3 regions of the Pseudomonas sp. 05N432 genome follow, and region 3 is predicted to be linked to each of the others. Evidence: predicted binding sites of a transcription regulator. Region 3 holds the regulator's gene; each other region holds the start of a gene.
What was found. The regulator FliA, encoded in region 3, starts transcription of late flagellar genes. The targets are predictions, from matches to a motif close to CTAAAGTTTNNNNNNNNNNNGCCGNTAA.
Positions count from the first base shown of each region.

Region 1: the regulator FliA is predicted to act here: its motif matches at 2,948-2,975, upstream of AC1DHT_RS22420 (flagellar protein MotY).
Region 2: the regulator FliA is predicted to act here: its motif matches at 2,674-2,701, upstream of flgM (flagellar biosynthesis anti-sigma factor FlgM).

Region 1 is NZ_JBFTMM010000019.1:269,328-273,889, forward strand. It holds gene AC1DHT_RS22410 (hypothetical protein) at 1-431, shown strand, start outside; gene AC1DHT_RS22415 (argininosuccinate synthase) at 629-1,846, opposite strand; gene AC1DHT_RS22420 (flagellar protein MotY) at 1,976-2,884, opposite strand; gene pyrC (dihydroorotase) at 3,041-4,087, shown strand; gene rnt (ribonuclease T) at 4,084-4,562, shown strand, end outside.
Region 2 is NZ_JBFTMM010000032.1:16,253-20,814, forward strand. It holds gene AC1DHT_RS28565 (MFS transporter) at 1-895, shown strand, start outside; gene AC1DHT_RS28570 (flagellar brake protein) at 953-1,699, opposite strand; gene AC1DHT_RS28575 (flagella synthesis protein FlgN) at 1,795-2,262, opposite strand; gene flgM (flagellar biosynthesis anti-sigma factor FlgM) at 2,311-2,637, opposite strand; gene flgA (flagellar basal body P-ring formation chaperone FlgA) at 2,788-3,549, opposite strand; gene AC1DHT_RS28590 (chemotaxis protein CheV) at 3,631-4,562, shown strand, end outside.
Region 3 is NZ_JBFTMM010000009.1:123,768-128,329, reverse strand. It holds gene flhF (flagellar biosynthesis GTPase FlhF) at 1-1,157, shown strand, start outside; gene fleN (flagellar synthesis regulator FleN) at 1,272-2,102, shown strand; gene fliA (RNA polymerase sigma factor FliA) at 2,099-2,839, shown strand; gene AC1DHT_RS11890 (chemotaxis response regulator CheY) at 3,006-3,377, shown strand; gene AC1DHT_RS11885 (protein phosphatase CheZ) at 3,408-4,196, shown strand; gene AC1DHT_RS11880 (chemotaxis protein CheA) at 4,251-4,562, shown strand, end outside.

The DNA.
Region 1 (4,562 bases), on a different contig from region 3:
GACCAGAAAAAAACGGAAGCACCTCCATCAACGACCCTGTTGAAGAGGACAATCACCCCAACTCAATCAAAGGACGTAAACCCGACTATCTTCTTCAGAGCGCGCCCGCTCCACCCGCCTATATAACCTTCATCGCGAACCTTTCGACTCAACACCCGGTGTCTTTACCTGCGTCGATACACGGCATGCGAATTATTGATGCACGATGGATTCGCAAAAAGAAAGATGTCGACAATTTGATGAACGCACTCTATTCAAGGAAACACCACCACCGTGAAGTGATCGTCTTTCTGACAAGCGGCGAGTCGGAACATTTGATTAACGAAAGAGCACTCAAAAAATCAGATGCAAAAGCGTTGGAGCCCAAAGAGTCTTTTTACATGAGTTATAACTTGAGCACATTGGCGGTGACCGTCGTCAGCCGGCACTGACACCGACCCAGTACAGTGGCCGGGTAAATAGTCTCTGACAGAGACAGAACAGAAAGGGGGGGGATAGACAATCCAGGAAGTTAAAAACAAAGTCCTGGTGACACGGACTCAGAAGGCAAACAGCCACACACGAATTCCTCGATCACATTGTGGCCCCGTTACAAACGGGGCCACAATCGTCGATCATGCCAACCGCATCAGAACAGCTTGCGGCCTTTGTTTGCGGCGATGCGCATACGCAAAGCGTTCAGCTTGATGAAGCCGGCTGCATCAGCCTGGTTGTAGGCGCCGCCATCTTCTTCGAAGGTAGCAATGTTGGCATCAAACAACGACTCATCGGACTTGCGACCGGTGACGATCACGTTGCCTTTGTACAGCTTCAGGCGAACCACACCGTTCACATGCGCCTGGGAAGCATCGATCATCTGTTGCAGCATCAGACGCTCAGGGCTCCACCAGTAACCGGTGTAGATCAGGCTGGCGTATTTAGGCATCAGCTCGTCTTTGAGGTGAGCCACTTCGCGGTCCAGAGTGATCGACTCGATCGCCCGGTGAGCACGCAGCATGATGGTGCCGCCAGGGGTTTCGTAGCAGCCACGGGACTTCATGCCCACGTAACGGTTCTCGACGATGTCCAGACGGCCGATACCGTGTTCGCCACCGATACGGTTCAGGGTCGCCAGCACGGTAGCCGGAGTCATTTCGACGCCGTCCAGTGCAACGATGTCGCCGTTGCGGTAAGTCAGCTCCAGATATTGCGGCTTGTCGGGAGCGTTCTCCGGGGAGACGGTCCAGCGCCACATGTCTTCTTCGTGCTCGGTCCAGGTGTCTTCCAGCACGCCGCCTTCATAGGAAATGTGCAGCAGGTTGGCGTCCATCGAGTACGGGGATTTTTTCTTGCCGTGACGTTCGATCGGGATCGCGTGCTTCGCCGCATAATCCATCAGCTTCTCGCGGGACAGCAGGTCCCACTCGCGCCAAGGGGCGATCACTTTCACGCCTGGCTTGAGTGCATAAGCGCCCAGCTCGAAACGAACCTGGTCATTGCCCTTGCCGGTCGCACCGTGGGAAATGGCATCTGCGCCGGTTTCGTTGGCGATTTCGATCAGGCGTTTGGCGATCAACGGACGAGCGATGGAAGTACCCAGCAGGTACTCGCCTTCGTAAACGGTGTTGGCGCGGAACATCGGGAAAACGAAATCACGCACGAATTCTTCGCGCAGATCGTCGATGTAGATTTCTTTTACGCCCATGGCTTGTGCCTTGGCGCGGGCCGGCTCGACCTCTTCACCCTGACCCAGGTCAGCGGTAAAGGTCACCACTTCACAGTTATAAGTATCCTGCAGCCACTTGAGGATCACCGAAGTGTCCAGGCCGCCGGAATACGCCAGAACGACCTTGTTTACGTCCGCCATGCCATCACTCCACGGGGTTCTACGGAAAGCCGAGAAGTCTACCGCCGTGAGAGGATAAATTACAGAGGCGCGACAGCTTATGATGACGAAGCGACAGATTATGTCGAGCGGGCGACTATTTCAGCCAGTTCAGGAGGTCGTTGCGGCACTGCTTGCCGAGCTGACTTGCGGCGCCGGTTTATCGGTGGGTGCAACGCGCTCAAGGTGAACGTTGACCCGGCGATTCTTCGCCCGATTGGCGGTGTTGGTGTTGGGGGCCAACGGATAACGCTCGCCGTGAAAGCGCATCGTGATTTGCGACTCCTGAATGCCATTAGCCTTGAAGAAGTCCATCACCGCCAGCGCTCTGCGCCGGGACAGATCACGGTTGGTCAGGCGATTGCCACTGTTATCGGAATGACCGTCGAGTTCGATGTGATTGACCGTCGGGTCGGCCTTCATGAAGGTCAGCATGACCTGCAGCTTGGCCTTGGCCTGCGCGTCCAGATCGATACCACCGCCCGGAAAACCAACCTCAGCCTGCTTCACCTGCTCGTAATTCATCGGCAGCAACTTGGCGACACACGCCTGATAATCGGCGTAGGCCTTGCTGAAACTGACCGGCAACAAACGGACTTCCGACACTCCGCCATCGCGCGAATAATGCCGAATCAGCGGACTGCGACCGTCCATCAAACCGCCGATAAGGCGTCCGGCCTGGAGTTGCGAGCTGTTGAACAGCACATCACCGCTGCCAACCTTGACCGACCCCAGATTGATATCGCCGCGCCCCGGCTGCCAAGGCGCAGCGGCGGCCAGCAACGTCGCCGAGCCGCCGGTGATCATCGGGTTGTAGGCCTTCAGACGAAAGGTGGCCTGCTCGCCTGCGCGCCGCACGAACTCGCCCGAACCGAAATCGGCAATCGGCTGGCTCAGGCGACATTCGAATTTGTCGCCTTCGACCGTCCACTCGATGCTCTCCAGACGCGTCTGGAAAGTGAGCGCCATGGCAGGAAGGCTGGCAAACACGCTGAGCAAGGCTAAATAACGCTGGCGCACGGGAGGCTCCACTGGCTTCTACAACAAAAAGACCGATACATATAATTACGGCATACCTTTGTGATATCGGAAGCTTGCTGCAAAACTTGATAGCGAGTGCCTGGATGAGTCTTTTCCGGTAGCATTCCCTTGAGTTTGACCCGCCTGGAATCCCCAATGTCCGACCGCCTGACCCTGCTGCGTCCCGACGACTGGCATATTCATCTTCGCGATGGTGCTGTGTTGCCCAATACTGTCGCGGATGTCGCGCGCACCTTTGGTCGCGCGATCATCATGCCTAACCTGGTACCACCGGTGCGTAACGCCGCTGAAGCCGACGCCTATCGCCAGCGTATTCTCGCTGCGCGCCCGGCCGGCAGCCGTTTCGAACCGCTGATGGTGCTTTACCTGACCGACCGGACTACACCCGATGAAATTCGCGAGGCCAAGGCCAGCGGTTTCGTTCACGCTGCCAAGCTGTATCCGGCTGGCGCGACCACCAACTCGGATTCCGGTGTTACCAGCATCGACAAGATCTTCCCCGCGATCGAGGCCATGGCCGAGGTCGGGATGCCCTTGCTGATTCATGGTGAAATCACCCGCGGCGACGTCGATGTCTTCGACCGCGAAAAAGTCTTCATCGACGAGCACATGCGTCGGGTCGTGGAGCGTTTCCCAACGCTCAAAGTGGTGTTCGAACACATCACTACCCGCGATGCCGTGCAGTTCGTCAACGAGGCTCCGGCCAACGTTGGCGCAACCATCACCGCTCACCACCTGCTGTATAACCGCAACCACATGCTGGTGGGCGGGATTCGTCCGCACTTCTATTGCCTGCCGATTCTCAAGCGCAATACCCATCAGGTCGCCCTGCTTGACGCCGCTACCAGCGGCAGCGAGAAGTTCTTCCTGGGCACAGACTCGGCCCCGCACGCCCAACACGCAAAAGAAGCCGGGTGTGGCTGTGCCGGTTGCTACACCGCTTATGCCGCGATCGAGATGTACGCCGAAGCCTTTGAACAGCGCAATGCGCTGGACAAGCTCGAAGCCTTCGCCAGCCTCAACGGCCCGCGCTTCTACGGCCTGCCGGCGAACACCGACCGCATTACCCTGGTCCGCGAAGAATGGACCGCCCCAACCAGCCTGCCGTTCGGCGAGCTGACTGTCATCCCGCTGCGCGCCGGTGAAAAACTGCGCTGGCGCCTGCTGGAGGAACACGCGTGAGTGAAGACCATTTCGACGACGAACAGGAAAGTTCAGGCGGAGGTGGTTCACGTCACCCGATGGCAGCCAGGTTCCGTGGATACTTGCCCGTTGTCGTCGACGTTGAAACCGGTGGTTTCAACTGTGCCACTGACGCCTTGCTGGAAATTGCCGCCACGACTATCAGCATGGACGAAAAAGGTTTTGTGTACCCCGATCACACCTATTTCTTCCGTGTAGAACCGTTCGAAGGCGCCAACATCGAAGCCGCGGCGCTGGAATTCACCGGGATCAAGCTCGATCACCCACTGCGCATGGCCGTGAGTGAAGAAGCGGCACTGACCGACATCTTCCGTGGCATACGCAAGGCGCTGAAAGCCAACGGCTGCAAACGGGCGATCCTGGTCGGCCATAACAGCAGCTTCGACCTGGGCTTCCTCAATGCCGCCGTTGCGCGCCTGGACATGAAGCGCAATCCGTTTCACCCGTTCTCCAG
Region 2 (4,562 bases), on a different contig from region 3:
GTTGTGTTTTGCGCTGTGTTTGGTGCCGGTTGCGCTGACGCGGCGGATTCACCCGGCGCCCTTGCACCCGGCGCCGATGGAGCCGCGCTTTTTCATGAAGCGGGTTCCGCAGTCCCTCAGTACGGTGCTCGGCGCTGGCCTGATCGTCGGTTCGTTCTATGGTCTGGCGCCGTTGTACGCGTCCCAGCAAGGGCTTTCCACTGAGCAGGTCGGTCTGTTCATGGGTAGCTGCATTTTTGCCGGGTTGCTGGTGCAGTGGCCGTTGGGCTGGTTGTCGGATCGTTATGATCGGGCGCTGCTGATTCGCAGTTTTGCCTTTTGCCTGGCACTGGCAGCGTTGCCGTTGGCGATCATGCCGCAGGTGCCGCTTGAGATGCTGTTTATCGCAGGCTTCGCCTGCTCGCTGGTGCAGTTCTGTCTGTACCCGTTGGCGGTGGCGTTTTCCAACGACCACGTCGAAGGCGATCGACGGGTATCGCTGACGGCCATGTTGCTGGTGACATACGGTGTGGGGGCGAGCATCGGGCCGCTGGTGGCGGGTGTGCTGATGAAGTTGTTCGGCAGTCAGATGCTGTATGCGTTCTTCAGTTTCTTCGCAGTGGTGCTGGTTTGGCGCATCCGGCCGAAAGCGGTGACCAATCTGCATCAGGTGGAAGACGCGCCGCTGCATCACGTGGCAATGCCGGACAGCATGTCGAGTTCGCCACTGGTGGCGGCGCTCGATCCGAGGGTCGATGAGCAGGTCGTGCATGACCAGATGCAAAATGGCGCGAGCCCTGATCTGGATCCTGAGCGGGACGCAAAGTCCGACGCTGAGGATGTCGGCGGCTCTGATGAGCAGCCTGATGATCCGGGGGCGGAGCATCCGAAAAGCTTTACCGAGGCCAGGCCTTAGGGGCAAAAAAAACGGGCAGTCACCGCAAGGGACTGCCCGTTTTTTCAAGCGTCTGGATCAGAAGTCGTCTTTGTCGAAGCGGCGCGCTTCGCGTTGCAACTGATAGACGAAGCGCTCGACCTGACGCTGCACCAGTCCGCTCATGTTGTGAAAGCGTACGCCGGCGAAGGTGGTATCGATTTTCTCTTCGTGGTGCAGATAACGCAGCTCGACCGGTGCGGTCATACTGCCGAAGGGCAGGGCGGCGATGAAGCGTTCATAGACCTGACCCAATTGAAGTCCGCTGGTGATGTCGCCATCAAAGCGCAGCTTGCAACCCGTCGCAGAGATATCCAGCAGTTTGCCACTGACAGGCGTCTTGAGCTTGTCGCCACCGAGTTCGATGTTGACCAGTTGTGCCAGTTTCAAGGCTGCGCGAAACGCATTGCGACGCTGGTGGTAAACCACTTCATCGGGCAGCGTGCCACGGTAGCAGCGGTCGCCGTTGGACTCGTCGATGGTCAGCGCGCCGTTGCTTTCCCAGGCAATGCGTACGCCCTCATGAAAGCCTTCAACCCGAAAGGCTTCGCCGGCAAGCAGGTAGCGTTCGCCATCGCGAGGGATCATTTCGTCCAGGGCGATCATGTTGCTGTCGCGATCGACATCGATCAGGTAGCTCTGAAAGCGCTGGCTGCGTTCATGGAACGTGATGATCAGGGGATCATGGCTCTCTTGCAGCATCCGCAGGTTGCCGGTGATTTCCAGCGGGGTGCTGAGCACCTTGGGTGGCTGCGGAGCATCTTCCGCGCTTGAGGCGTTGAACACGGTTTATCAATCTCCAGACAGAATACGATCACACGCAAGAGCTAGCATTCTGCCAGCATGTTTGGTGCCTTGATAGAGCACGCTTATTTATGAGTTCAAGCCTGACTGAGTGCGCGGGGTTTCGCGAGCATGGAGGTTGATCCGCGGGCGTCATAAAGCGTTGGAGGCTCGCCACCGTTAAGGATTTTCAGCTGATTGGCGGTGGTGGCTTGTTGCACCTGGATCGAGCGGCCATTGAGCTCGTTGGCGGTTTGGCAATCTGCAAGCAGTCGGGTCAGGACGTCGCTTTGGGTCAGCAACTGATCGCCAATACTTGAGTGAGCGGCAAGCTGCTCCAGGCCTGCGCGGCTGGCAGGAAGGTTCAGGCTCGCGAGAATTTCGCTGCGTTTGCGGCCATGCTGTTCCAGCAGAATGATCAGTGCCTGTTTCTGCGCCAGAATATCCTCGAGCAGCGGCATGTCGCGGCCGTGCAGGGCGAGGGATTCGGTCTTCAGCAGCTCCAGCAATTGTTGAGCTGGAGCAAAGTCATCGGTGATCAGTTGCAGTAAGTTAGTGTCGTGCATGGCTGGCCTTGGGTTTTAAGCGTCCAAAAGCCTGGCGCAGGCCTTTGGCTAGCGCTGGGCTTCGAAGTTGAGCAGTTTGCTGGCTACACGGTTGCTGTCGACCTTATAGCTGCCATCGGCAATCGCTGCTTTCAACTCGGCCACGCGGGCGCTGTCGACGGCAGGCTGATCGCGCAGCTTGTCAGTGATCTTCTGCAACTGTTGAGCCTCATTGCTGAGGTGTACCGATTCCCCGCTTTGGGTGGCACCGACCTGTTCGGTCGAGGTGCTCAGCGGCGCGGATTTGCCGGCATCGCCGGTGTCCTTGCTGACGCTGGTCCGCATGCTGCTTGCGGGCGTGGGGGAGCTGTTTAAACGGCTGAAATCGATGACCATGATAAAAAACCTCTGGGAATTTGGACGCTTGCCATGTTTTCGGCCATACCCGGGAAAACTTTAGGCTCAATAGTCAATGAGCCCAGGCACGTCGGTATTTGCCCTGCGTGAGGCACAGTTTAGGGAACAGGACGGTTGTGCGCCAGTTATCTACATGGCGACTTCCACCTGGCCCGTTGCCGTGACCTGCGCCTTGATGACTCGTTGTGAGTTGAGGTTTTTGACTCTGATCTGCTCGCTCAGGCCGCCATTGGACAGCGCTTCACCCGGCATTCGCACACTCAGTGTGCCGCTGCGGGCGGTGATGACCACCTGATCGCCCTTGCGCACGACTTCTGCCTGCTCCAGATGAACAAGCGTAATCACTTGATCGCTGACCATTGGTCGGACAAGTTTTTGTCCGATGGCTTGATCGACGTTTGTCAGATATCCCTGATTGATCAGGCTGATATCGCGCTCACGCAGCATCACATCTGAAGGGTCGATGATTCCGGCTCGTTTGAGGGGGCGGGTGGTCGTGACGACCTCGCGAAACAGGCGGACTTGAGCGGGTACGAAGACCGTCCAGGGGGAGGCGCCATCGCAACGGACTTTCACCGTAACCCGGCCCAAAGGTATCGCGGGGCTCTCCAATGTCGCTGTCAATTCCTTGTCGCACGCCGGCATGTGCATGCGCGGGTCGAGCTTGTTGACTTCGATTTCATAGCGCCCTGCGGTTTGACTGGTGGCCAGGTAGTCTTCTACGGTGAATTCAAGAAAGCCCTGAGTGACGCCGATAAGTAGATCAGGCAAGGTAACCGGGTCGGCAAAGGCAGGGCTGCCAACGTTCAACAGGCATACAGCTGACAGGGCGCCGAGGAATTTACGGCACATTGATGTCAGGCGTCGGGAAAATGTCGTTTTTGTGTTCATGGCAGTTAAAAAGCAAGCGCCGTGCCGTTTAGTGATGAATGTGCGTCGCAACACACTTAGCGTTGGTGTAGGAGTCTGGGCATGGCTGGTGTAATGGATTCGGTTAACCAGCGCACGCAACTGGTAGGGCAGAATCGCCTGGAGCTGTTGTTGTTCCGTCTCGACGGCCAGCAGCTTTACGGGATCAACGTGTTCAAGGTTCGGGAGGTGCTGCAATGCCCCAAGCTGACCCTGATGCCCAAGTCCAGTCCTGTCGTGTGCGGTGTGGCGAATATTCGGGGGGCAACCATTCCGATTCTGGATCTGGCAATGGCAACCGGCTCAGGCGGGTTGCAGGATCAAAGCAATCCCTTTGTGATCATCACGGAGTACAACACCAAGACCCAGGGGTTTCTGGTGAGGTCGGTCGAGCGGATCGTCAACATGAACTGGGAAGAGATCCATCCGCCGCCCAAGGGCACGGGTCGCGATCACTACCTGACCGCAGTGACTCGAGTCGACAATCAGCTAGTCGAAATTATCGACGTGGAAAAGGTCCTGGCGGAAGTTGCGCCGACGTCGGATGTGATTTCGGTGGGCGTGATCGATGCCGAGACCCAGCACAAGGCAATTTCCTTGCGAGTGCTCACGGTCGACGACTCGTCGGTGGCGCGCAAACAGGTCTCGCGTTGCCTGCAGACGGTGGGGGTTGAAGTTGTTGCGTTGAACGACGGCCGGCAAGCGCTGGATTACCTGCGCAAACTGGTCGATGAGGGCAAGAAGCCGGAAGAAGAGTTTCTGATGATGATTTCCGACATCGAAATGCCCGAAATGGACGGCTACACCCTTACGAGCGAGATCCGCAGCGACCCTCGCATGCAAAAGCTCCATATCATCCTGCATACTTCGTTGTCAGGCGTATTCAATCAGGCGATGGTGAAGAAAGTCGGTGCCGATGACTTCCTTGCCAAATTCCGTCCTGATGACCTGGCATCCCGGGTAGTCGACCGGATCAAAGCAGCAGATATCAGCTA
Region 3 (4,562 bases):
AACTCGAAGACGAGTTGCGCAAGACCCAGTCGCGGATCGTCACGGCTCAGGCCGAATTGAGCCTGCGTGGCGACGGTGAAGGTGACGCGAGCGTCGGCACCAATCGCCAGTTGTTTGCCGGCCTGCCGCTGACTGCTGCGGAACCGTTGATCGAGCCGACCTTTGCTGAGCGGCCGCGTCCTGCTCCAGCGCCTGTGCATTCTGCCGGGGTTGATCCGCGGGCTTTCGACTCGATGCGTTTCGAACTCAATGGCCTGCGTGAACTGCTCGAAGTGCAGTTGGGTTCGCTGGCCTGGAATCAGTTGCAAGGCAGTCGCCCGCAGCAAGCCAACCTGTGGCGTCGCCTGCAACGCATTGGCCTGTCCGGTCCGTTGTCGCGCGATCTGCTGGAACTGATTACTGAAATTGAAGAGCCCCGCCAGGCCTGGCGCATGCTGTTGGCGCACCTGGCGCGGATGATCGTGACTCCCGAGATCGAACCACTGGAAGAGGGTGGCGTGATCGCCATGGTCGGCCCTGCCGGCATGGGCAAAACCACGACGCTGGCCAAGCTGGCCGCGCGTTACGTGCTCAAGTACGGCGCGCAGAACATCGCATTGGTGAGCATGGACAGCTTCCGCATCGGTGCCCAGGAACAGCTCAAGACCCTGGGGCGTATCCTCAATGTCTCGGTGACTCACGTCGACCCGGGCCAGTCCCTGGCGCAAGCCCTTGATCCGCTGTTGCGCAAGCGTGTGGTATTGATCGACACCGCCGGCCTGCAGGCCAGTGATCCGGCGTTGCGCATGCAGCTGGAAAGCCTGGCCGGTCGCGGGATCAAGTCGAAGAATTATCTGGTGCTGGCCACTACCAGCCAAAAGCAGGTACTGACTGCCGCCTATCACAGTTACAAGCGGTGCGGGCTAGCAGGCTGCATTCTGACTAAACTGGATGAAACAGCGAGCCTGGGCGAGGTGTTGAGCCTGGCAATCAGCCACGAATTACCTGTCGCTTATCTGACCGACGGGCCACGGATCCCGGATGATCTACATTTACCGCGCCGGCATCAGTTGGTCAGTCGCGCCGTTAGCGTGCAGATGCAGGAAGAACCCAGCGAAGAAGCCATGGCTGATATGTTCGCTGACCTCTACCACAGCCCGGCCAAGCGTGTCGGCTGAGGTAATAATGAATAGATTTGTATCTACATCGATGGCCTGCCATGCATTGTTCACAAGTGAGCGCGCAGCCAGTCATGTAGTCCGCGTCTAAGCAAGACAAGGTAAAGAACGAACATGGGCAGCATGCATCCCGTACAGGTGATCGCAGTGACCGGCGGCAAAGGTGGCGTCGGGAAGACTAATGTGTCAGTGAACTTGTCCCTGGCTCTTGCTGAGCTCGGCCGGCGCGTCATGCTGCTGGACGCCGATCTGGGGCTGGCGAACGTCGACGTCCTGCTGGGGCTCACGCCCAAGCGTACGCTGGCCGACGTCATCGAAGGCCGCTGTGAACTGCGCGATGTATTACTTCAGGGGCCGGGCGGAATTCGCATTGTTCCAGCAGCGTCCGGTACCCAGAGCATGGTTCACCTGAGCCCGGCCCAGCACGCTGGCCTGATTCAGGCATTCAGCGACATCGGCGATAACCTCGACGTATTGGTGATCGACACGGCGGCGGGTATTGGTGAGTCGGTCGTGAGTTTTGTTCGCGCAGCCCAGGAAGTATTGCTGGTGGTTTGCGACGAGCCGACGTCGATTACTGACGCCTACGCGCTGATCAAGCTGCTCAACCGCGATTACGGCATGAACCGCTTCCGCGTGCTGGCCAACATGGCGCAAAGCCCGCAGGAGGGACGAAATCTGTTCGCCAAGTTGACCAAGGTCACGGATCGCTTCCTCGACGTCGCCTTACAATACGTCGGTGCGGTGCCTTACGACGAATGCGTGCGCAAGGCGGTGCAGAAGCAGCGCGCCGTGTATGAAGCGTTTCCTCGTTCCAAGTGTGCGCTGGCATTCAAGGCCATCGCGCAGAAAGTCGATACCTGGCCGTTGCCCGCCAACCCGCGTGGGCACCTGGAGTTTTTCGTCGAGCGTCTGGTGCAGCAAACTGCGGGTCCGGTTCTATGACAGCCAGTGGTTACAACCTGTACAAGAAGTCGGCGCGTGACGCGCAGTACGAACTGATCGAGCGTTACGCGCCACTGGTAAAACGTATTGCCTATCACCTGTTGGCGCGCCTGCCGGCCAGTGTTCAGGTCGAGGACCTGATCCAGGCAGGCATGATCGGTTTGCTTGAAGTGTCGACCAAATACGATGCGAGCAAAGGTGCGAGTTTCGAGACGTACGCGGGGATCCGTATCCGTGGCGCGATGCTCGATGAAGTCCGCAAGGGTGACTGGGCGCCACGCTCGGTACACCGCAATACCCGGATGGTGAGTGATGCGATTCGCTCAATTGAAGCTAAAACCGGGCGTGACGCTAAAGATCACGAGGTTGCGGCCGAACTCCAATTGAGTCTCGACGATTATTACGGGATTTTGAATGACACCTTGGGCAGTCGCCTGTTCAGCTTCGACGATCTGTTGCAGGACGGCGAGCATGAAGGGCTGCACGAGGATGGCGCGAGTGCTCATCTCGAACCGTCGCGTGACCTGGAAGATGAACGCTTCCAGGCTGCGCTGGCGGATGCGATTGCCAACTTGCCGGAGCGTGAGCGACTGGTGTTGGCGCTGTACTACGACGAAGAGCTGAATCTCAAGGAAATCGGTGAGGTCCTGGGGGTCAGTGAATCCCGGGTCAGCCAGTTACACAGCCAGTGCGCAGCCCGTTTGCGGGGGCGTTTGGGGGAGTGGCGAGCGCGCTGACAGCAGTGTGGGGACACTGCGAACGAAACAGGCAGGGTGTAACGCTGTGCCGGTCTTCATCCGTTGTGCTCCAGACAGTCGTCGAGTGCTCTGCCTGATTGATTGAATGGCGTGTTCAGGTGCTGAACGCGTTTAAGACTGCTTGGAGGTCGAATTGGACAAGAACATGAAAATCCTCATCGTTGATGACTTCTCAACGATGCGGCGGATCATCAAGAACCTGTTGCGTGACCTTGGGTTCACCAACACGGTCGAGGCGGACGACGGTATTACCGCCATTCCCGTTCTCAACAGCGGGAGCATCGACTTTCTGGTAACGGACTGGAACATGCCTGGCATGACCGGTATCGACTTGCTGCGCCACGTGCGCGCCGATGAAAAGCTCAAGCACCTGCCGGTGCTGATGGTCACCGCCGAAGCCAAGCGCGAGCAGATCATCGAAGCCGCTCAAGCCGGTGTAAACGGCTATGTGGTCAAACCCTTCACGGCCCAGGCGTTGAAAGAGAAGATCGAAAAAATATTCGAACGCATCGGTTGATGTGCTGAGCCACTGCGCCACGGGGGAGCTATGGAGCAAAGAGAATCTTCACAGGGCGATTTCGAGTCGACCCTGAAAAAACACGCTCACGAACTGGTCGAAAGCCTTGAAAAGGGCAGGTTCGGTGACGCTGTGCAACTGATCCATGAGCTCAATCAGACCCGTGACCGTGGCCTGTACCAGGAGGTGGGCAAGCTCACTCGCGAGCTGCATAGCGCGATCGTCAATTTTCAGATTGACCCGAACATGCCGCAAGCCGAGGAAGTCTCACAGATCACGGATGCCACTGAGCGCCTGTCCTATGTGGTCAAGCTGACCGAAGCGGCCGCAAACCGGACCATGGATCTGGTCGAGAACAGTACTCCGCTGGTCAATGGCCTGAGCACTGACGCCCAGGCCCTGAGCGCGGACTGGGGGCGTTTCATGCGCCGCGAAGTCGGTGCCGAGGAATTCCGCGAACTGGCCCGGCGTGTCGACGGTTTCCTGACGCGTAGCGTCGAGGAGAGCCAGGTCGTCTCGGGCAACCTCAACGATATTCTGCTGGCTCAGGATTACCAGGACCTGACCGGTCAGGTGATCAAGCGCGTGACTCAATTGGTCACCGAAGTAGAAAGCAACCTGCTCAAGCTCGTGCTCATGGCCAGTCAGGTAGACCGCTTTGCGGGCATCGAACATGACCATGAAGCGATGCTGGCTGAAAAAGATCCGCAAAAACATCTCTCTCAGGGTGAAGGTCCGCAGATTCATGCCGATAAAAGAGAAGACGTTGTGTCCGGTCAGGACGATGTGGACGATTTGTTATCCAGCCTAGGATTTTAGAGTTTTAGCATTTTAGGTTTTTTAGGTTTTTAGACCTTTAGGAGCACCCCCTTAATGAGCTTCGGCGCCGATGAAGAGATCCTTCAGGATTTCCTGGTTGAGGCCGGCGAGATTCTAGAGCAACTGTCCGAACAGCTGGTGGAGCTGGAAAGCCGACCAGATGATGCGGATTTGCTCAATGCAATTTTTCGCGGTTTTCACACTGTAAAAGGGGGCGCCGGCTTCCTCCAGCTCAACGAGCTGGTGGAGTGCTGTCACATCGCCGAGAACGTGTTCGACATCCTGCGCAAGGGTGAGCGTCGCGTCGACTCGGAACTGATGGACGTGGTTCTCGAAGCGCTGGACGCGGTGAACAGCATGTTCAGC